One region of the Halalkalibacter kiskunsagensis genome, then DNA from elsewhere that is predicted to be linked to it. Evidence: predicted binding sites of a transcription regulator. Region 1 holds the regulator's gene; the other holds the start of a gene.

Region 1 (11,970 bases):
CCAACAGGGATTGTCTCGACGAAACCTAGTCAAATCATTGCTGCAAGAAAAAGAGGATTAGTAACGATTCAACGGGTATTTTTGATTGATACCGAGATTATTGAGAATTTACAATCGATGATCGATAAAACAAACCCAACGATGATTGAAATCATGCCTGCCCGCATTCCTTCCCTTATCCCAGAAATTAAAAAGGTGACCAACGGACTGCCCATTATTACAGGAGGACTTGTCTCTTCTAGACAACATGCAGTAGAGGCATTAGATTACGGGGCAACGGCACTATCAACATCTGAATGCAAATTGTGGAAAGAGGATTTGCGGGAAAGGGCGCCTCTATACGTGTAAGGAGACTCATTACACGTATAGAAGGAATTGTAACAAGGTGAAAATCAACCTTGTACAGCTAAGGGGAGTTGCAATGGCTCCACACGGCGTACGCCTTTTGAGAAGAGCGCTCAAAAGGCTAAAAACACAACGCCGGTTCCGCTCATTGCTGAAGGAATTGTAACAAGGTAAAAATCAACCTTGTTACAATTCCTTCACATTAGTTTTATGCTAGGTTCATATGTCCTTAATATTTTTTGGTTATGATGAAAGTGAAAAGTAAATAGCAATTTGGTTCAAGTTTAGAGAGACCTCAATGGATAGAAAAGGATTTCCTTTTCTATTGGTTGGGGTCTTTATTTTTGGAGGTGGAATTTTTCATTGGTCTAGAAATGTAAAGTGTGAAAAATAAATATTTCAGGTAAAAAAGGAGAAAACAAAATGAAAAAAGCAATGGTTTGGATTGTGTCACTAATTGTTTTAATTGTTATGGTCGGTTGTAATCAATCTAGCAACCAAACTTCTTCTGAAACGCAAACAGGAAGTTCGAGTCAGACAACGGCAGATAGTGTTGAAAAGGTTGAAATTACATACTGGTATGCATGGGGAGATAAAATCCAGGAAAATAATGAAAATCTAGTCAAAATGTTTAACGAATCACAGGATCGAATTCATGTTACAGCTGAATATCAAGGTTCGTATGAAGACTTACATGCCAAAACGCAAGCGGGATTTGCGGCTGGAAACGCGCCAGAAGTGACACAAAATGAAATTGCTTCTGTGGGAATTTTTGCAAATTCAGGTATGACTGAAAACTTAACTCCTTTTGTGGAAAAAGACGGGTTGGATATTGAAGATTTTATTCCAGGATTAATGGGGAATTCTTATGTAAATGATCAGCTCTATGCTCTTCCTTATTTACGTAGTACACCTATTCTTTATTTGAATAAGACGTTACTAGAGGAAGTAGGTCTTGATCCCGTTGGTCCAAAAAACTGGGACGAGTTTAAGGAATACGCAAGTGCACTGACAACAGATGGTGAACGAGTTGGGATGACAATGCCGGTAAATATTTGGTTTTATGAAGCATTTGTTGCTCAAAGCGGCGGGCAAATGCTGTCTGATGATGGTACTGAAGCCGAATTTAATTCTCCAGCTGGAGTTGAACCTGTTGAGTTTTGGAAAGAGCTTGCAAGTGAAGGCATCATTAAAATACCAACGGGTGATGAGGCGGGTGATACAGCAAAACAAGACTTTGCTAATGGACGCTCTGGGATGATCTTTAGTTCAACAGCAGATTTATCGTACTGGTTAGCAATGGCAGAGGAGCAAGGCTTTGAACTTACAACTTCGTTTATGCCTGCAAATTCAACGTATGGTGTACCAACAGGTGGTGCGAATCTTGTTATGACTTCAGGTCTTGAGTCCCAAAAACAAGAAGCTGCTTGGGAGTTTATAAAATGGATGACGTCGACAGAACAAACAGTCTATGCAAGTACTTATACAGGGTATTTGCCAAGTCGTATGTCCGCTGTCAATAGTGATGACATGCAATCATTCTATGAAGAATACCCACAGTTTAAAGTGGCAGTTGACCAGTTAGAGTATGCAAGACCACGTCCGATGGAAGATGCTTATCCTGAAATTGCAAAAATTATTAATGATGAAATTACACGAGCGATCATTCATGATGACGTGGCACCGCAGGACGCGTTAGATGTAGCTGCAGAAAAGGCAAATAGTTTATTGAAGTAGGCAACAGTGAGAAGGGGCTACGTTTGGTTCCTTCTCTCCTTATGAAGGAATTCACAACTAATTCATACATGTAAACAAACGTTTATTTAATAAGATTCGACATCTAATAACGAAATTTCTTATGAAATGAGGTACTTACTTATGGCTCAAATTGTTTTGCAGAATGTGACAAAAACATTTAAAGATGAAGAAGTTGTTAAAAATTTAAATGTCACAATAAAAGATGGGTCATTTACTGTTTTAGTTGGTCCTTCTGGTTGTGGAAAATCGACCACACTGCGCATGATTGCAGGACTTGAAACACAAACAAGTGGAGATATATGGATAGGGGATCAACGCGTCAATGACCTTCCTCCAGGAAAACGAAACATCGCAATGGTCTTTCAAAATTATGCATTGTATCCAACGATGACAGTAAAAGAAAATATTGAATTTGGGCTAGTAAACAAAAAAGTACTAAAAGAAGAAAGGAAAAAGCTCGTTAGTGAAATCTCAGAAATTGTCGGTCTAACAGAGTATTTAAATAAAAAGCCGCAATATCTCTCAGGAGGACAGCGGCAACGTGTTGCACTTGCACGAGCAATGGTAAAAAAGCCGAAAGTGTTTATTCTAGATGAACCATTATCAAATCTTGATGCAAAGCTTCGTAATCAAATGAGAACAGAATTAATTCAATTACACAAACGATTAGGAACGACATTTGTCTATGTGACCCATGATCAAGTTGAGGCAATGTCAATGGGAGATGAAATTATCATTCTAAACAAAGGGGTCATTAAACAAGTTGATAGTCCGATGAACATTTATCAAGATCCAAGCAATACGTTTACAGCAGAATTTATTGGGACTCCTGCTATGAACGTCGTACATTATGAGCAAGTTTGTTCACTGTTACCTGATTTTAATATAAATGCTGGTTTCGTAGGGTTTCGACCAGAGCATACGAGTATTCATTCGACGGTTTTTGATAGTGAAAACAGTTTGGTCATTCCTGGTGAAATCATAACGAGAGAAACGTTAGGAGCAGAAGTGATTTATCAAGTGAAAACGAATGTAGGAACGTGTAATGTGAAGAGCTTTCTGACATCTGTTGAACGCTCCAATAAAGTGTATATGTCGATTCCATATGATGACCTATATTTTTTCAATAAACATGGTGAACGAATGAGAGATGTGGCAGTTGGAAAGAAGAAACCTTTAGTGCTAGAGGGGGTCTAGATCATGTCGTGGATCAAAATCCGTCCATATGCCATGATAGCCCCGTCTGTTATCATATTTTGTTTGTTTTTCATCTATCCGATCTTTTATATGATTTACCTCAGCGTATTTGATTGGAACTTTGTTAGTCCAACAAAGGATTTTGTCGGCTTTGACAACTTTAGCTCCCTAATAGGAGAACGAGAATTTATTGAAGTTATGAGAAATTCTGCTGTTTATACGTTTCTGACTGTATTTTTCACATTGCTGATTTCGTTGTTTTTGTCTTTGTGGCTTAACAAGCAAGGTGGTTTATACAGTTTCGTCCAAGGAGCGATTTTTAGTCCGCACATTATCTCACTCGTTTCCATATCCATGCTCTGGTTATGGTTAATGGACTCTGAATATGGTCTATTAAACTGGTTTTTGGGATTGGTAGGAATAGCGAAAATAGAGTGGTTAACGCATCCAGACACAGCTTTGTTTTCTTTAGTTCTAGTGGCGGTGTGGAAAGGAATTGGATTTAATACACTTGTTTTCATTGCAGGTTTGCAAAGCATCCCAAAGGATATGTATGAAGCAGCGCAATTAGATGAAGCCAGTCCATTTCGCATTCTTTATAAAATTACATTGCCGATGCTATCGCCAACGCTCTTCTTCTTAGCGGTCATCAGTATGATTGGATCGTTTCAGGTGTTTGATACAATCGCCATTATGACTCAAGGTGGACCGATCAATTCAACAAATACATTTGTTTATTACATCTATGAAAATGGGTTCCGTTTTTTCAAAATTGGCTATGCATCAGCTGCAGGTGTTGTTCTATTACTCGTGATTAGTTTGTTAACGATCGTTTATTTTAGGCTGTTAGCGAGCCGAGTTCATTACCGTTAAAGGAGAGAAATATGAAGAGACATGCCAGTTTAAAAGTAGTAAATGGAATTGGACTTGTAATTCTCGTTTGCATTTTTGCGATGCCTTTTGTATGGATGATTTCAACATCGTTTAAATCATTAGGAGAAACGATTATTTTTCCTCCTAAATGGATACCAGAACAATTGAACTGGGACAACTTCAGTAAAGCGTGGAATTCAGGTCCATTTCTAACGTATTTCATAAACAGTTCAATCGTATCGATCGGGATTCTCCTTTTGCAAATGTGTACGATTATTCCGGCAGCTTATGCCTTTGCTCGTTATAAATTTAAAGGTGATTCATTCTTTTTTGGTCTTACAATGATCACGTTAATGATTCCAGCTCAGCTTATCTTTTTACCGGTTTATTTGCAGATGAGTGCATGGGGGTTGCTTGATACATTATGGGCATTAATCCTTCCGTTTTCATCCAGTGCGTTTGGAATCTTTTTATTGCGTCAGTCATTCAAACAAGTGCCAGAGGAGTTACTTGAAGCAGCTCGGCTTGATGATGCGAGTGAATGGAAAATCATTCTGAAAATCATGATTCCAATAGCGAAGCCAGTCCTTATCACGTTTGCCCTATTTAGTTTTATTACGCACTGGAATGACTATTTTTGGCCTTTGGTCATGACGACTTCAGATGCAGCAAGAACCCTTCCAATTGGGATTACGAAAATTCGCCAAGTCGAAGGGGGAGTCGCTTGGAATATCTTAATGGCTGGTAATATGATTCTTGTCATTCCGATTTTAATTGCATTCTTTTTTGCTCAACGTCAGATCATTCGAGCGTTTGTCTACACAGGGGTTAAATAAGCAACATATGATAAAGGAGAGAAGCCAATATGAAATGTATTGCCCATCGAGGTTGGTCATCAAAAGCACCGGAAAACACACTAGCGGCGTTTCGATTAGCTTTGCAAGAACCACCCATGTACGCAGTCGAACTAGACGTTCATTTATCAAAGGATGGCATTCCCGTTGTCATCCATGACCATACTTTAGAACGGACAACAAATGGATCTGGACTTGTAAAGGATTGTACGTTTTGGGAGCTACGTAGCTTAGATGCTGGAAGTTGGTTTAGTTCTTCTTTCTCCGAAGAGAAGATTCCTGCATTAGAAGAAGTATTTGAGTTATTTAAACCTACCACTTGTAGAATTGTCATTGAATTAAAACAAACAGGTGAGTTTTATTCAGGTCTTGAGAAAGCAGTTGTTGATTTGATTAAGAAATATGACATGCACTCTCAAGTATTGGTCGCATCCTTTGATCATGAAAGTGTAGTGAATGTAAAAAAGCTCGATTCAAACATAGAAACAGGTTTGATCATTTTGGGACGCCCGACATTGGTATTGGAACAGTTAGTACATACAGGAGCAAGTAGTATTTCAATGCACTATGCTTTTATTACAGAGGAATTAGTGCAGTCACTTATTGAAAAAGGCATACGAGTCGGAGCATGGACGGTTGATGATGCCAAAGTAATTGAGAAACTTGGCCAGTTTTCTAAACATATGCAAATAACAACAAATGATCCAGAACAATTTCTTAAAGTAGCACTTCCTACTATAACAAAAGGATAAGGGTCTGTTTCTTTTTCAGGGTTGTTCAAAAAGGGGGTGTGAACCTTTTTGGACAACCTTTTACAATTTCTCTTGAAAAACTAGATTGGATGAAAAAAGGGGGGAGAATGTGAGTTATCGCCTGTTTGTGAACATAAGAATCTTTCTGTTACTAATTTTCTTATTTGTTGGTATGTATCCTATGGTTACATTTATAAAAGCGGAATCGACCTCAATGGCCATAGAGGTAGAAACGGATCCAAGCAGAACAGCTGAGCTATTTGATGAAACAAAGCATATGGGGATGTTGCAAATTAGGTACTTGGATTTAAAGGCAGATACAAAGTCGGGAGATGCGATTTTGCTTCAAAGTCCTGATGGGGAAGCGATGTTAATTGATGCTGGTATGGTTGCTACCGGACAAGAGTTAGATAATTATTTGAATCAATTAAATATAGAAAAACTAGATTATGCTGTGGCAACACATCCGCATCATGACCACATTGGTGGGTATCATACCCTTTTTCATTCTAAACAAATAGGGGTCCTTTTAATGCCGGATTTGCCACATACCACTCAAACGTACAAAACGTTTATCGACCTTAGTAATAAAAAAAAGATTAAGACGCAGTACGTACAAGCGAATGATACGTTTATGCTCGGGGATGAAGTGGAAGTAGAGATCGTAAGCCCTAGCTTTACGGCATTAGGGAAAGCTCGAAATAAACGTAATCTATCGACAGCAGAAGTAAATAATCTTTCACTCGTAATCAAAGTCACTTATCGTAACAATACGTTTTTATTCACAGGTGATATTTACAAGAAGCAGGAAAAAGAATTGATAAAACAAACGAAAGACAAACTAGATGTCGATTTGTTGCATGCACCTCATCACGGAGACAGTACTTCCTCATCGCAAGCATTTATCAATGCTGTTAGTCCGAAATACACAATGATAAGTGCTAATATTCTTCAAAGTATACGAGTGTATAACCGCTATCAGAAAAGTGGTAGTGAAGTCATTGCCACAAGTAGAGCGGAAAATGTATTAATTCTCTCAGATGGAGAAAGCATAACGATTATGACTGAAAAAGGAGGCCACTGAAAGCCGCACGTTGCTTCGAGGGTGCTGAAAAAGACGTATATTAGTAAGTTATGTGAATGTTTGTTTTGGCATTTGCTCATTGAGGAAGATAATAAAGACAAGCTTATTGGTAAACGATCTAATAATTATGTGTATATTTGAGAAACCTTTACTAACACGTTTTTTACAAGACTTTTGGAAGAGGATTGATCATATGAACAGTCAACAAAGATGGTGGTTTTTCATCGTTTTACTCATCATTTCAATCATTGCGCCAACTAGCGGATTTGCGCAAACAAATGATGCAGACAAGCTCGAAATACGATACTTTTATTTAGAGGCAGACAAAAAGTCAGGAGATGCCATTCTATTAGAAAGTCCTGATGGAAAAAGGATGCTCATTGATGCAGGGATGGAACAAACAGGACAGCAATTGGATCGATATTTAAAACAAATGCAAATTGATCAAATCGATTATGTCATTTCCACGCATCCGCATCATGATCATATCGGAGGCTTCTCAACCATTTTAGATTCGTTGGATATCGGTGTATTGCTAATGCCAAACATCAAACATTCTACTAAAACCTATGTAGATTTTACGAACCTTCTTACAAAGCAGAAGATACCCTATCAATATGTGAAGGAAGGGGATCGGTTTACTCTAGGTGAGGATGTTGAGGTGGAAGTAATTAGTCCTTCTGAGGAAGATTTAGACAGTGCTGCGAAAGAGAAACACTTATCTACCGCTGATATTAATAACTTATCACTCGTCTTAAAAGTCACCTATTGTGATAATACGTTTTTATTTACTGGAGACCTTTATAAGAAACAAGAGAAACAATTGGTAGCAGCCAAAAAAGAGTTATTAAACGTTGATTTGCTTGACGCTCCTCATCATGGGGATTCTACTTCATCATCTAGACAATTTATTAACGCTGTAAACCCTAAATACACGATCATAAGTGCCAATATATTGCAAAGCAAACGAGTCATGAAACGATACGAACAAAGTGGCAGCCATGTATACACAACAAGCAAACATCAAACCATTGTGATCACCTCTGATGGCAAAGAGATACATGTAAGTGGATAGGCAGGGTCTGACCAACCTGTATTATCAAAGAAGTTCTGGAAAAAGTAAAAAAGGCCAGCCCCCAGCCAGATCCACTGCGGTTTAACGAAGTGAATCTGGCTGGGGCTAACCCAAACCTAATTATTCTTGCAGTTGTTCCCATTCTTCCATTAGTGTTTCAATTGTTTGTTTTGCTTCGTCAATTTCTGTTTGGAGCGTCTGCGCCTTTTCGTGATCAGAATAAATAGATGGGTCACATAGGTCATCTTCTTTTTGTGCTAAGGTCGATTCAAGTGTATCAATTTGGCTTTCAATTTCTTCAATTCTTCTTAAACGTTGTCGTTCGGCTTTCTTTGCTTCTTTGTCTTGTTCATAGGAGCGTTTATCGGCTTGGTTACTTTCTAAAGAGGAAGAAATTGTTTGTCCCTTTTCTTGTTGGATCAGCAATTCTCGTTGCTTCATCTCATCTTTTTTCTCAACATAATAATCATAGTCTCCAAGATAATTTGTGATCTCACCGTCAACAAGCTCAGCCATTCTGGTGGCAAGTCTGTTTAAGAAATAACGGTCATGAGAGACAAATAACAATGTACCAGGATAATCAATTAATGCATTCTCAAGAATTTCCTTTGCATCGAGATCCAAGTGGTTCGTCGGCTCATCGAGAATTAACAGATTGGCTTTTTTTATCATGAGTTTGGCAAGTGCAAGTCGAGCTTTTTCACCGCCACTTAAAGTGGAAACAGGTTTTAAGACGTCATCGCCACTGAACAGAAAGTTTCCTAGAACGGTCCGAATCTCTTTTTCTGGAAGGAGAGAATGGTCGTCCCATAGCTCATGAAGAACCAACTTATTTGACTTTAAATTGGCTTGTTCCTGATCATAATACCCTACGGTTACATTGCTGCCGAAGCGAATCGTTCCGTTTTTTATTGGAACGTTCTTCATTAAAGCCTTTAATAGTGTCGACTTACCTGCCCCGTTTGGTCCAATTAAAGCAACACTTTCACCACGGTCAATCGCTAAATCTAAACTTTGAAAAATCGTTTCCTCTCCATAAGCAACATGAAGATCGGTCGTTCGTAATACTTCATTTCCGCTTTGACGCTCAATTGTAAAAGAAAAGGAAGCAGACTTTTCTGATCCAGCTGGTCGATCTAGTAAGGTCATCCTATCTAATTGTTTCCGTCTGCTTTGTGCTCGTTTGGTTGTTGAGGCTCTCGCAATATTTCGTTGGATAAAGTCCTCAAGCTTAGCGACTTCATCTTGTTGTTTTTCATATTGTTTTAATTCAAGTTCATAGCGCTTGGCTTTTTCCTCAAGATAAGAACTATAGTTCCCAGTAAATTTAGTGGATTTTGTCCTTGATATCTCGACAACTTCTGTAACGATTTTATCTAGAAAATAGCGGTCGTGAGAAACGATAAGGATAGCGCCGCGATAGTTAATTAAGTATTGCTCGAGCCATGTCAACGTTGCAATATCAAGATGGTTGGTCGGCTCATCAAGAATAAGCAAATCAGGCTTAGTTAATAATAACTTTGCTAGGGCAAGTCTTGTTTTTTGCCCACCACTTAAAGTGGAAATCTTTGTGTTGTAATCAAAATCTGCAAAGTTCATCCCTGAGAGCACGCCACGAATGTCAGCTTCATATTGATAGCCACCATTGTCTTTAAAAGTAAGCTGAAGTTGATCATATTCTTTCAATAGTTTTTCATAACGAGATTGACTTGCTAGTAAATCAGGATCAGACATTTGCTGTTCCATATTGCGTATTTGTTTTTCCATTTTACGTAAGGGGGCAAATACAGTTAACATCTCTTCCCAAATCGATAATTCTGATTCTAGTCCAGTATTTTGAGCAAGGTAACCAAGTTCAGTTCCTTTAGGCATCATCACTTGTCCACTATCATACGAAAGTTGCCCTGCGATAATTTTCAGCAATGTTGATTTCCCGGCACCATTTCGTCCAACAAGTGCAACGCGTTCACCAGTTTGGATATCAAGCTTAATATTTGTTAAAATAGGATCGACGCCAAATGATTTTGATATATTTATACATTGTAAGACAATCATGAATGTTCATTCCTTACTAACTATAATAGATGTAAAAAAGTGACCTTATTTGAAAGTGGCAATGGCTCCGCACGCTGCTTAGAGTTACCGAAAAAAGGTGAAAATCGACCTTTTTTCGGTAACTCTAGTGTATCGTAGATTCTATCTTTCAACAACTTCATGAACAACAATGTAAACCGATTACAAACCCTGTGAAATAGTGTACAATAACCATACGTCTTACAGGAAAACGGTAAAGGAGGCAATGGATGAAAATTGATCAGACCAAGATTCCACAGGCTACAGCAAAGCGTTTACCACTATACTATCGATTCTTGGAAAATCTTTCTGCCTCGGGGAAACAACGAGTATCTTCAACGGAGTTGAGCGAGGCGGTAAAAGTTGACTCAGCAACCATTAGGCGTGATTTTTCTTATTTTGGGGCGCTCGGAAAAAAAGGGTACGGTTATAATGTGAACTATTTACTATCTTTTTTCCGGAAAACATTAGATCAAGATGAAATAACAAAGGTGATTCTTGTAGGTGTTGGAAATTTAGGTACAGCGTTCTTACACTACAATTTCTCAAAAAATAATAGTACGCAAATTGTCATGGCTTTCGATGTGGATGAAAGTAAGATTGGCGATGAAGTTGGTGGAGTCACCGTGCATCATTTAAAAGACTTGCAAGATGTCATCGACCCGGAAGTTACTGTTGCAATTTTGACTGTACCTCAAGCCCCTGCACAAAAGATCGCGGATCAATTAGTTGATGCAGGCATACAAGGAATACTAAACTTTACACCAGCTAGGTTGGATGTGCCAGAAACGGTACGGGTACACCATATCGATTTATCTGTTGAATTACAGGCATTGGTTTATTTTTTAAAGCATTATCCTTTATAAGAGTCTGTATAAAAAGGAGTGTTTTATTCCTTTTTATACAGATTCAAAGCAATGAGTGAAGCCACTACATCTTTTAAGTCCGTGTGAGAGAGGCCATTGCCATCTATTTGAATAAACTCTATAATCAAAATTAGGACAAGGAGGTGCTACCTATGGGTGGATTAGGAGCAGGCAGCATTGCGTTAATTGCAATCGTTGCATTACTAATATTTGGTCCGAAGAAGTTGCCAGAGTTAGGAAAAGCGGCTGGAAATACTTTACGTGAATTTAAAAATGCAACAAAAGGCTTAGCAGACGAAGATGATAACAAGAAAAAAGAAAACGATAAAGCCTAAGTAGGAAGGGTCTATAAATGGAACAAAGAGACATGTCGGTAATGGACCACATTGTGGAGCTTAGACGAAGAATCATTATAACGTTAATCTTCTTTGTCGTGGCGCTCATTGCCGGCTTCTTTTTAGCTGCACCACTTATCACATACTTACAAAGTACACCAACGGCTCAGAATTTGCCGATGAATGCATTTAAAATGACAGATCCGATTCGGATTTTTATGACATTTGCTTTTGCAAGTGCGCTTATCATTACCTTTCCAGTAATTTTGTTTCAGCTTTGGGCGTTTGTCAGCCCTGGTTTGCATGAAAAGGAGCAAAAGGCAACACTGGCCTATATTCCGTTTGCGTTTATTTTGCTTTTAGTTGGCCTTTCTTTTTCTTACTTCGTTCTTTTTCCATTTATTGTTCAGTTCATGAGCAACTTATCTGAACGATTAGGGATTACTGAGCAGTACGGTATTAATGAATATTTCTCATTTCTCTTTCAAGTAACAATCCCATTTGGACTTTTGTTTCAATTGCCAGTTGTCGTGATGTTCTTTACACGTTTAGGAATGCTAACACCGAGTTTACTAACGCAAGTTAGGAAATTTGCTTATTTTATTTTGCTTGTCATAGCGGGCTTGATTACACCACCAGAGATTTTATCTCATTTAATGGTGACCCTTCCGTTATTATTGCTCTATGAATTTAGTATCTGGGTGTCATATCTCACATATCGCAAAGTACAAAGGTTGGAGAAAGAACGCGAACAGAAT
Region 2 (11,970 bases), on a different contig from region 1:
TCGCTTGAATATGATCGGAGATGTTCCAAGTATTGAAGGTGCTACATTTGTAGAAGATTTAACTCCATTTATCGAACGCAAACTCTTTACGGTTAACACGGGGCATGCTGCGTGTGCTTATCTTGGTTACCTTGCTGGGTTGAAGACAATTAAGGATGCGATGGAGAACGAAGATGTATTTCAAGCTGTTGTGGATACATTAAAGGAAACGGGAGCTGTATTAGTGAAAAAATACAACTTCGATTCAGATGAGCATATGAACTATGTGAATAAAATCGTTGGCAGGTTCAAAAATCCACATATTAATGATGAGATTCCACGAGTTGCAAGAGGACCTATCAGGAAGCTAGGACCAAATGATCGCTTGATTAGCCCGGCCGTACAACATTATAAATATGTCAATGGTCAGCCTGTAAACTTAGCAAAAGCAATCGCTGCAGCATTAAATTACGACTTCTCTGAAGATGAAGAAGCCGTATCATTACAATCAAAGATAAAAGAAGTAGGCTACGAAAAAACAATCGAGGAAATATGTCAGGTTCCAAAAGGTCATCCACTTTTCGAGTTGATTATGCAGAAGCTTACAAAATAAACGAGCGGAAAACACACTCCTGTAGTGTGTTTTTGTTTGTGGTAAGGCGAAAATGATTCTGCACTTACCTAGGGAACATATTTTAGAAGTATACTTAAAAAGTGGAGTGAAATTTGTAGTTGATTGTAAAGTGAAATTATGAGGGTAGAACCTTTAAAATGGATGTATTGCTGATATTTAACTAAACAGTTTTGATGTAGTTAAACAACAAATAAGGAGGTATACAGAATGTATCAAGAACATGATCACGTTTTACGTGTAATTGATTTCAAAAAAACTGAACATAATACAATTTTTGTAAAATTCACTGGATTTGATGCCGTTTTTGGGAAAGATCTAGAAGGGGAAGTCAAGTTTGTTGCTGGTATGCCATTTGGAGATTTAATTCACCCTCAAAGGTCATCCTTATCTTCTGAATGCAGACAATTCGTTCGAGAGATGTTGTTAAATAAGTATAACGCAGGCGAATTTAATTAGTTATAATCGATAAGAAATCCTTTTTTATAATTTGGTTGTTCAAAAATACTAGGCGCATTTCTTAAATAAGAAATGCGCCATCTGTATTATGGTCTAATTACAGAATGCGACTAAAATGTAAAGTTTACCGATTGTGTCCTGACCTAATGTTTGATTAAATATCTAAATCTCCTTTAGGTCCAAAAAATTCAAAATGAATGTGTTCTTCTGGTACGTTCCATTCTTTTAATGCTTTGTTTATAGCTTTCATAAAGGGTACTGGACCACAGAAATAAAATTCGGCTTCGTTGTTCTTTAGAATAGACTGTAACCATGGGAGGTCAATATATCCATCTTTTTGATAATTTTTAGCTTGTTTGTCTTCTTCAGTCGGTGATTCATAGGATAAAAAGTAACGAATGTTCTCAGACGAATGAATTACATTGGTTATTTCTTCGTTGAATGCATGGTACGTACTATTAATAGCCGCATGAACATAAGTGACTTGTCTTTTTGGTTGTTGGTTTGCTAGTGTTTTTAACATGCTTATCATCGGAGTTTGACCAACGCCACCGCTAAGAAGTACGACAGGTCGTTCTTCTTGTGAATTTAATACAAAGTCTCCAGCAGGTGCTGTAATTTCTAATAGATCTCCTTCAGAAACGTGATCATGAAGAAAGTTTGAGACGATGCCAGCTGGTATATCTCCTTTTTGATCTTCGCGCTTTACACTGATACGGTAATATTCTTGTCCAGGCTCATCAGATAAACTGTATTGTCTTAAATGAGTATACTTCTCTCCGTCAATGATTGCTTTTACTGTAATATACTGACCTGGTTGGAAGTCGGAAATCGTGCCCCCGTCTTTTGGTTTTAAGTAGAAGGATGTAATAACCTCGCTTTCTTTTTCTTTTTTTGAAATGACGAACTCTCGGAAGTCATCCCAACCACCTGTCTTCGAAGCTGCCTCATTATACATTTCATTTTCAACGGAAATAAAGACATCGGCAATTACTCCATATGCCTCACCCCAGGCATTAATGATTTCATCTGTGGCTGCATCCCCTAGTACATCTTTAATCGCTAATAATAAGTGTTCGCCTACGATTGGGTAGTGTTCAGCTTGAATCCCTAGACTACGATGCTTGTGGGCGATTTGTTTGACTACTGGAAGAATGGCTTCTAAGTTATCAATGTACTGCGCGGCAGCATATACGGTATTGGCAAGTGCTTGTTGCTGTTTCCCTTGTTTTTGATTTACATGATTAAAGATATGTAACAATTCTGGATGATTTGAAAATAGCATTTGGTAAAAACGGGTTGTAATAGCAGTGCCATGCTCTGCAAGAACTGGGACTGTTGACTTAATAGTTTCGATTGTTTTGGAATCTAATACCTTTGTTGTCATATGTAAATCCTCCATTTTTTAAACAAGTATTTTAAATACATCTTTAGTATGGATGCGCTTTCGATTAAAAGCAATATATAAAATACACCTTTCAACAAATAGACACTATTTCGAATGAACTTAAAGATGTGAGTAAGTGCTTGTAACGAGCCCGTTAATGTTTGTTCATAAAACTATCACTGTATGTCTGTATCTCATAAAATATATTTTCATCCCCATTAAACTTACATTAAGAAAAGCAGGCTAAAAGCAAAGAAAATAACGCCATTCCCTAACTCAACCATACCAATAACTATTGGTTTAACAGGATTTCCTCTGGAGGTAAACCAATCTTTTAGTATTCCAGGGAAATAAGCCAAAGTCATCCAAGGAGCTGTGAGAAGCCAGGGAATAAAGAGTAATACGCCATGATAGATATGAGATTTCATTTTGAAATGCATATTCGTCCTCTCTCTAATCATTGATTTAACATAAAACGAGCTACCCATAAAGTAGAAAACAACCCAACTTAACAAAAGAAAGGCTTCGTTTGACCAACCATCACTACCAATAATATAAGCGGCGACTCCACCTAGTGAAAATATCAAAATCCCACTAAAATTATTTAATAAGTTTCGCTCGTTTTTCCGTTTAATATAGTAGATGTTCATGCCAAGAAGTGGCACAAGAAACAAACCGAGTAAAACTAAGGATGAGTGAATCCATACGACAGGCACTATAAAAATAACTGCTATTAAACTATAGCTCAGTAACCAGGGCTGCATAGATTTTTTTAGTTTGGAATTTCGAACTATATTCAAAAATGGAGTTGACGCTAAGTAAATAAAGAACCATCCAACAAATAAAGGAATATGAAACCAATTCGGTTGTGATAAAAACACACCCAACAAAAATGGAAGAAAAAACATTAGCCATGTTCCGTGTTCTTTAGGAATAACCATTTACAATTCCCCTCTCAAAATATCTGTTCCTTTTCTTTGAAGCGTTTTAGCATGATTTCACATAAAAAATAACACATTTTAATCTTGCTCAAAATGACATTCATCACAATGGATAACAATCTCCAGTTGCTCATGTATTTCTAGAAGGCCTAAATTATGTGATTTCAATCACATTGTCGTAATTGTTTCTCTGGTAGTCTTGTGAAAAAGGAGGGTTTCAGTTATGAGCCAATTTTGTGAATTAGCAGGGAATGGGTCAGTAGAGTTATGTGCACCTCTTCAAAGACTTAAAAGCGAGCATACACCTTTAAGAATACAAATGGATAATTTGTATGAATTGTCGGTATCGATTGAAAAAGAGAATGAGATTGGGAGAATAAAAGAGAAATTGTTGCAACTTCGTAACGGAGTTATCCAATTCGTTGCTCTTTTAGATCCTCATTCTGAAAAAGAGGAAGGAGTGTTATTTCCGATGGTGGCAAATTACATCGGAAAAGATGTAGGTCCAATATATGTGATGGAATATGAGCACGATCAAGCAAAAGGCAACTTACGAAAGTTTCTAGAGGGAACAATTAATTTAAAGGAATGCCTCACCATAAGCGAATTATTTCAAATTACAGAACTCTACAACCGAGCGTACCATGTATTACAAGAACACTTTTTAAAGGAAGAAGAAATCTTATTTCCTATGGCAGAAAAACTATTGACTAATGAAGAGAAAAAAAGATTAGAACTACACATAGGTACAGTGTAATAACTTCGTGAACACGGTTTACTCTTCCGTGTTCATTTTTTCGTATATTTGATCGTACCTTCTGGAAGGGATAACATTTAACGATTTTAAGTGACTTTTGCTCATTTGAATTAGTTTTGGACTGAGGATCAAAAGATACTGCTCTTTCCCCCGTGATGTAGCTCACATCCGACCATCGGATACAAGCTTATAATGGAGATGAATTGATTGGAGGGAATGGAATGTTTAATCGTGACTTTAATGAAAATCCATTTATCGTAATTTGGGAACTAACTAGAGCTTGTGAATTAAAATGTCTTCACTGTCGGGCAGAGGCCGAGTACCATCGTCACCCTCTTGAACTCACATTGGAAGAAGGAAAACAACTCATTGATGACATATATGAAATGGATAATCCAATGCTTGTGTTTACTGGAGGGGATCCACTCATGCGTCCTGATGTATATGATATTGCCGAATATGCAATCAAAAAAGGTGTCCGAGTATCGATGACACCAAGCGCTACCCCGAACGTTACGAAAGAAGCGATTCAAAAAGCAAAGGACGTTGGGCTTGCTAGATGGGCATTCAGTTTGGACGGCCCCACAGCTGTCATACACGACCATTTCAGGGGTACGGAAGGTTCATTTGAGTTAACAATGAACGCGATTCGTCATTTGCACAAGTTGAAAATTCCTATCCAAATTAATACCGTGATTTCGAGGTATAATGTTGATGCGCTAGAAGAAATGGCTAAATTAGTGGAAGAGTTGAATTGCGTGCTATGGAGCGTATTTTTCCTCGTGCCAATAGGACGAGGGAAACAAACCGATATGATCTCACCAGTAGAACATGAACAAGTGTTTCGCTGGCTTCATAAATTAAGCCAAAATGTTTCGTTTGATATAAAAACAACTGCTGCACAGCATTATCGACGTGTTGTGATTCAACAAAAAATGAGAGAGAATGCTAACCTTGATCAAGCTATTCATTATCAGGATGCATTAGCAAAAGGAATGACTGGTCCGTTTGATGGATTAGGACGGGCACCAAAAGGAGTGAATGATGGGAACGGCTTTGTCTTTATCTCTCATACAGGGGATGTCTACCCAAGTGGGTTGCTACCTGTGAAAGCAGGAAATGTTCGCACATTGCCATTAGCAGAGATCTATCGCGATTCACCTATTTTCAAAGATTTACGTAATCCTGATAAGTATAAAGGGAAGTGTGGTGTTTGTGAGTTTCGTTATGTTTGCGGGGGATCCAGGTCTAGAGCTTATGCGATGACCGGGGACTATATGGAAAGTGAACCATTCTGTGTATACATTCCAAAATCAATGAGAAACAAAAGATAATCTAAAAAGGGATTGTCCCAAAAGCCCCTGAAAAACTAAAAAGTAGTGCTTTCCATCAATGTACTCTTCTGTAATGAGAAGTTTGGTTAGTTCCGTAAATAACGTGCCCATTAACGGTTTTAAGCGTTAGGATCGAAATCGGTTTATTGTACGAAAATCAGGAGATTGTTGGAAGGCAAGCTACATCATTGGAAGGTTTTCACGAAAAGCACTCGCATTATCTCGACAAGAGAACATTTTTTGTGTATCTCCGTATAGAATAACTTTGGTCTTCATTTTGGGATGATAGGCAGGTCTCCCACCATCTTTAATACACGTCATAAAACAGATGGTCATCCAGTCGGTTCACCATGTCGTTCACCGCACGAGCAACATGATTTTCTGAAATTAAATCTGAATAATCCATAGGAAGAATCAGTTGATTCATGTTATAAATCTTTAAAAGTAGCCAATTGGTTGCACATAAAAAATCGCTCCTTGTTGAATGTTTGTTATGGTATTTCACTTTAAACGATAGAGCGATTTTTTTGTGCACTTTTTTAGGTGGAATGACGACGAAAACCTTGAGCCATTTATTCTGACTCAAGATTTTCAACATTTATTTGGGGATTCTTTGTGCATTTTTTGAAAGAAAGTCAAACTAAGCGGACGGGATGGGGTGGCCGACTCCTGCAGGAGGAAAGGGTAGGTTGAAATCACCGGCTTGCCGGTTAGTTCAGCACCCGCCTGCGGAAAGCGTGCCCCCCATCCCGGGAGCGGTCGCTTTTCCACTTCCTTTATTAATTAGAAGAGGAGCTGTTCCCTAAAAAGGATTTTAATGACCTTTGGGACAACCCCTTTTTGGGAAATTGGATATGCTTTATAGGAGAGTACCTATGAAGCTGATCTTACACTTGTGCGACTGCTCGCGGGAATAATACATTATTTTCTAAATGAATATGTTGGAACAAATCAGATTCTAGGTGTTCAAGACGTTGATAGACTAGACGATAAGTGCCGCAAGCTCCTTCTGGAGGGGTGAAATCGTTTGTAACGTCACGAAGTTCTTTTAGAATATTGCCGGCATGGCTATGTTCATTTTCTAATTCTTCAACGACTTTTAGCAATTTGTTAACGTTTTCTTCAGTACGGTTTTGCTCAAGTTCGAGAATGAGAGGAAAATCTTCTGTTTCCTCTTTAATTAAATGCTGCTCTAGCTCGACACGTAATTCATGGAATAATCGATGGATCATGGCTAAATGAGGTTGTCCTGCCCCGTGAACACGTAATACTTTTGTGATATATGGGCTTAATTGAGGCAACTCTTCATTAATATAGCGATGATGTTTATTTATAATGTGATCAATTAATTCACGATATGATGCACTTTCCCATTCAATTCTCGATTCATTTAATGCTGTTGTTTCTTGATACAGTGTATTCAGGTTTGTTAACACTTCTTCTGCAGATAGATTTCTTTCATTAATAGCTTCTATAATTGGCCGGTTTCCCCCGCAGCAAAAATCGATACGATAAGATTTAAAAAGGTCACTCGCTTTAGGGAATTTCGTTACTATTTCTCCTACAACAGATGTTTCAGTAAATGTTCGTTCCATAATAACTGCCTCCAGTAATTTATATTTTGAATCTATATAAAGGATATCAACGAATCATCGTATATGTAGTGATATACATCACGTCTCACCTGTTAAGTTTTGACAAACTCGATCACTTCGGATAAAAAAGAGGTTGTACCCATATATCCATGTTCATCATGTAACTATGATGTTCATCACAGTTTTCGTTTTGATAACTTAGTACAATTGAAGTGAAGATACAGCTAATTGAACGAGTAAGGGAGTTTTAGATATGAAATTAGCAGTGATTAAAAGACATTTACAAGGAGTATCTCTTTTTAAGGAGCTTTCAGAAGAAGAAATCCAGCCGATTGTTGATATTTCTCAAATTAGAAAATACTCACCAAGGTCATTTGTATTTATGCAAGGTGAACCACTTGATCGAGTGTTTTTTATTCATTCTGGTAAAGTGAAAATTCACAAAACGGACCTGTCAGGGAAAGAACAAATTGTGTCCATTCTCGAAGCTGGAGATATGTTTCCTCACGCTGGTTTTTTCCGGAAAGGAAATTTCCCGGCACATGCTGAGATCCTTGAGACTGCAGAGTTAATTGTCATTCCGGTTGGGCAGTTTGAGAAGATCCTTCTTAAATATCCTGAACTCTGTATTAAAATGTTCAAAGTATTAGGAGAAAAAATCGTCGATCTGCAGAATCGATTGGAGGAGAAAATTCTTCGTGACACATATGAACAAATTGTGATGTTACTTCTTCGATTATGTAAGTCAAATGGTGTGAGGATTGATGACCAATACAAACTCACATCCTATTTTACGAATCGGGAACTAGCCAACATGATAGGAACATCGAGAGAGACAATGAACCGTACCATTAATCGTCTACGGAAGAAAGGACTGATTGACTCGGACGAAGAAGGTTATTTTCTTATTCAATCAGAGAAATTGGAAGATGAAATTATCTAAAAATAGTAGACTTTTATTACCGTGTGATTTAACTCACAAACCGACATGAATCCTTTTGTTACAGTGTTCCTGAGAATTAGAATCAGTAATTTGAAGGAGTGAGATAAATGAGTAAAGAGTTAGTTGATCACATCTATGAAATGTTAGAAGAGGTAAATGATCCAGAGCTTGGGATCGATATCGTGAATTTAGGACTTATTTATGAAGTGGATGTTGATAAAGGCAATAATGCTTTGATCAAAATGACGATGACTTCAATGGGCTGCCCATTAGCCGGAGAAATCGTAGCTGATCTGAAAAACAAAGTTTCTAAAATTGAGGAGATCAATGACATACATGTGGATATCGTTTGGAGTCCACCTTGGTCAAAAGATCGATTGTCCCGTTATGCGAAAATTGCACTTGGAGTTCCGAATTAAGACAGGAGTTAATTTCATACACGGTCCTAACTGGAGGCAGTGCCTTTAAAAGAAGTTTTTACAATTATGTTACAGTTTCAAAAAAGTGAAGGGGATGTGATACGAATCACCGTCTTCGCACAACAGTTTTGCTAGGGTAAAGGTGGTCACCTTGACGATATGCAATAGAGAAGGATGGTACGTCAATTGTTTGTGATGTAAATGGCTTGACCAGAGTAATATCGTTTGAATTGACCGGGTTAAAAATGAAAAAGGAGAATGCAAAATGAGAAAATTATTAGTTAGTGGGATGATCATCTGGGTAGTCGCTGTTTTAACAGCATGCGGGGGCAGTAGTGATGAGCCTACGACAACTGAAAACGAAGAGGCTACTACAATTGAAAGTAGTAACACGGTAGTATTAGAGGCATCAAATTGGGACTTTGATCAGGAAGTATATACAGTCCAAGCTGGAGAAGTAACAATCGAATTAAAGAACGTAGAAGGATATTATGGTGTCGTAATTGATGGTACGGATCTAAAAATTGACGGGGACGGAGAACAAACAGTGACTCTAGAAGCAGGAGAATATATCATTTATTGCTCTATACCTTGTGGTGGTGGACATGACGAAATGACGGCAACACTCATTGTAGAGTAATAAATTCATATAAAGACTTCTACGCAAGAGTCTTCTTTCGTAAAAGTCTTTTTTATTCTAGCAAGAGAATGTCAAACGATCATTATAAAATTTCTATGATATTTTTTCACAGGAGAGGAGAGCAAATAAATGAAAGACGAGTTATCTATTGGTGGTATTAAGTTGAAAAATCGACTTTTTATAGGGACCGGAAAATTTAATAATGATAGTCTAATCCCTGAGGTTGTAAAAAGTTCTATGGCGCAGGTCATTACCGTAGCTATGCGACGTGTCGATCTACGTTCAACAGAGGAAAATATTATGAACTTTATTCCAAAAGAGATGGTTCTACTTCCAAACACATCTGGGGCAAGGACTGCTGAAGAAGCTGTTCGTATCGCAAAGCTAGCTAGGGCGGCTGGCCTTGGAAATTGGGTGAAAATTGAAATAATAACTGATCAAAAGTATTTACTCCCTGATAACTCTGAAACAATAAAAGCAACGGAAAGTTTAGTAAAAGAAGGATTTATTGTCTTACCTTATATGAGTCCTGATTTAATAGTAGCTAAACAATTAGAAGAAGTTGGAGCAGCAGCAGTTATGCCTTTAGGTTCACCAATTGGCTCCAATCGCGGTTTTAGAACCCAGGAGTTGGTACGGATTATGATTGCAGAGAGTAAGGTTCCGATTATTGTTGATGCAGGGATTGGTAAACCGTCTGAAGCTTGTGAGGCGATGGAGTTAGGAGCAGATGCTGTTTTAGTCAATACAGCTATTGCGACTTCGAACGATCCTATTGGTATGGCAGAAGCTTTTGCACACAGTGTAAAAGCAGGTAGAACAGCTTATTTAAGCGGGTTGGGTGCTACTACGATAGAGGCAAGGGCGTCTTCTCCATTAACAGGATTTTTGACTTAGAGAATAAACCAACCGAAAATGGATTGTGATTTCTAGGGAGGGGACATAGATAGTGAGTTTTTATCATGTATTTAAAGAATTAAAATTGCTTGATTTTGAAGGCTTTTTCAATTCGGTAACGAGTAATGATATCCACGGAATAGTGCATAAAGACTTGTTAAATGAAAAAGATTTTTTGATGTTATTATCACCTGCTGCAGAGGAATACTTAGAAGAGTTGGCTCAAAAAGCCCATCAACTAACGGTTCAACATTTCGGAAAAACGATTCAGTTGTTTAATCCAATCTATATATCCGACCATTGTGTTAACCACTGTACCTATTGTAGTTTTAGTATTATTAATCAATTTCAACGACAGAAGCTTACGATGGAAGAAGTCGATAGAGAAGCGAAAAACTTGGCGAGCATGGGAATCAAACATATTTTAATTTTGACTGGAGAGTCGAAGGTACATAGTTCAGTTGCATATATTAAAGAAACTGTAGAAGTTCTAAAAAAGTACTTCTCCTCTATCTCGATTGAGATCAACCCACTAGACACAGTCGAATACAAAGAATTAAAAGCTGCAGGGGTTGATGGGGTTACCGTTTATCAAGAAGTATACAATGAAGATGTCTATCAGGATTTTCACGTCAAAGGACCCAAACGCAATTATCGATATCGTCTTGATACACCGGAAAGAGGTTGCAAAGCAGGACTTCGCAGTGTGAATATCGGATCTTTGCTTGGTTTAGATAACTGGAGGAAAGAGGTATTTTTCACTGGGATGCATGCTGATTATTTACAAAAGAAATACATAGGTACAGAAATCGGTCTATCACTCCCAAGGATCCGACCCCATTTAGGTAGTTTTAAACCGCGATCAGAGGTGAATGATAAAGCTTTTGTTCAAAGCCTCATTGCTTTAAGATTGTTTTTACCTAGATCGGGAATTACATTATCGACTCGTGAAAGTGCGGTTTTTAGAGATCACCTTATACCTCTTGGAGTAACGAAGATGTCTGCAGGAGCATCAACGGAGGTTGGAGGCTATTCTCTTGAAGCCTTGGGAACGAATCAATTTGAAATTTCCGATGAACGTTGCGTAAGAGACATTTGCAATGCATTATATAAAAAAGGCTACCAACCCATTTTTAAAGATTGGATTCATTCATAGGTCAGTCAATATCTAATAACAGCTTACCTACCAGAGGACTTTAATTGAATAACCGCAACAATAATATCAAACGTTCAGAGTAACAATTCTCTGAACGTTTTTCCTTTCTCATTAATATGCGTTATTCACTTTAGCGTATTTACCTTTTAAAAAATTCCCTATATAATGAAAATCATGTGAACAAATCTAACAAGTCTCTTGACTTTTGGGTGCTAAAAGGGGAGGTTTGCTTTTGTCTTTGGAAAGAGGGGAATTAAAGAAATCGGCTGAATTGGAAAAGGGTTGGAGTTTTACAAACTATATAAGTAAAATGAAAGGAGTTAGTGCTCAAGATCAGAGTGTCCGCATAATAGACTCGCTAGTATCTGCAGGTGGGGGATTAATTGCGATGACAATTATAAGTATTCTCGCTGTTAGTCTTAGCTACCCGATGGCTTTAGGCCCGATTGGTGCTAGTTGTTTACTCGTTTTTGCGGCACATGAAGGTCCTTTTTCGCAACCACGTCATATAATTGGTGGACACTTACTCTCTACCGTTACAGCATTGTCGATTTGGGATGTGTTTGGAAGGTCCCATATTACAATTGGAATTACCCTAGCTATTGTCGTCATACTTATGATTATTACAAGAATGATGCATCCGCCTGCTGCTGCAAGTGCAATCGTTGCGATTAATTCCCAAGCTGGCTGGGGATTGCTTTTAACAATTGTACTTAGTGCTGTAATCGTCGTAGGAATCTCGGTATTATATAATAATTTATTTGAAAGCAGGAATTATCCCAAAAGGTGGATCTAGATAGCTAGCTTCTATCTAACTTTTTTTCAATGCAAG

What was found. The regulator Rex, encoded in region 1, represses fermentation and respiration genes when NADH is low (regulators of the CRP and FNR family bind a similar motif). The targets are predictions, from matches to a motif close to TTGTGAAATATTTCACAA.
Region 2: SLH51_RS13705 (hemerythrin domain-containing protein) is a predicted target of Rex. The motif match lies at 3,554-3,571, and genes of this name have one in related genera.

Annotation. Positions count from the first base shown of each region.
Region 1 is NZ_JAXBLX010000060.1:14,412-26,381, forward strand. Features, by position in the region: gene SLH51_RS22120 (glycerol-3-phosphate responsive antiterminator) at 1-348, shown strand, start outside; gene SLH51_RS22125 (ABC transporter substrate-binding protein) at 769-2,082, shown strand; gene SLH51_RS22130 (ABC transporter ATP-binding protein) at 2,224-3,300, shown strand; gene SLH51_RS22135 (carbohydrate ABC transporter permease) at 3,304-4,173, shown strand; gene SLH51_RS22140 (carbohydrate ABC transporter permease) at 4,185-5,009, shown strand; gene SLH51_RS22145 (glycerophosphodiester phosphodiesterase) at 5,039-5,779, shown strand; gene SLH51_RS22150 (ComEC/Rec2 family competence protein) at 5,889-6,863, shown strand; gene SLH51_RS22155 (ComEC/Rec2 family competence protein) at 7,057-7,938, shown strand; gene SLH51_RS22160 (ABC transporter ATP-binding protein) at 8,059-9,993, opposite strand; gene SLH51_RS22165 (redox-sensing transcriptional repressor Rex) at 10,242-10,877, shown strand; gene SLH51_RS22170 (twin-arginine translocase TatA/TatE family subunit) at 11,030-11,212, shown strand; gene tatC (twin-arginine translocase subunit TatC) at 11,230-11,970, shown strand, end outside.
Region 2 is NZ_JAXBLX010000021.1:71,878-83,847, forward strand. Features, by position in the region: gene SLH51_RS13685 (mannitol-1-phosphate 5-dehydrogenase) at 1-592, shown strand, start outside; gene SLH51_RS13690 (hypothetical protein) at 821-1,069, shown strand; gene hmpA (NO-inducible flavohemoprotein) at 1,224-2,456, opposite strand; gene SLH51_RS13700 (YwiC-like family protein) at 2,681-3,397, opposite strand; gene SLH51_RS13705 (hemerythrin domain-containing protein) at 3,621-4,154, shown strand; gene SLH51_RS13710 (TIGR04053 family radical SAM/SPASM domain-containing protein) at 4,376-5,488, shown strand; partial or broken gene SLH51_RS13715 (transposase) at 5,525-5,952, opposite strand; gene ric (iron-sulfur cluster repair di-iron protein) at 6,376-7,083, opposite strand; gene SLH51_RS13725 (Crp/Fnr family transcriptional regulator) at 7,337-8,026, shown strand; gene SLH51_RS13730 (metal-sulfur cluster assembly factor) at 8,134-8,445, shown strand; gene SLH51_RS13735 (cupredoxin domain-containing protein) at 8,711-9,085, shown strand; gene SLH51_RS13740 (thiazole synthase) at 9,215-9,982, shown strand; gene thiH (2-iminoacetate synthase ThiH) at 10,035-11,138, shown strand; gene SLH51_RS13750 (HPP family protein) at 11,371-11,934, shown strand.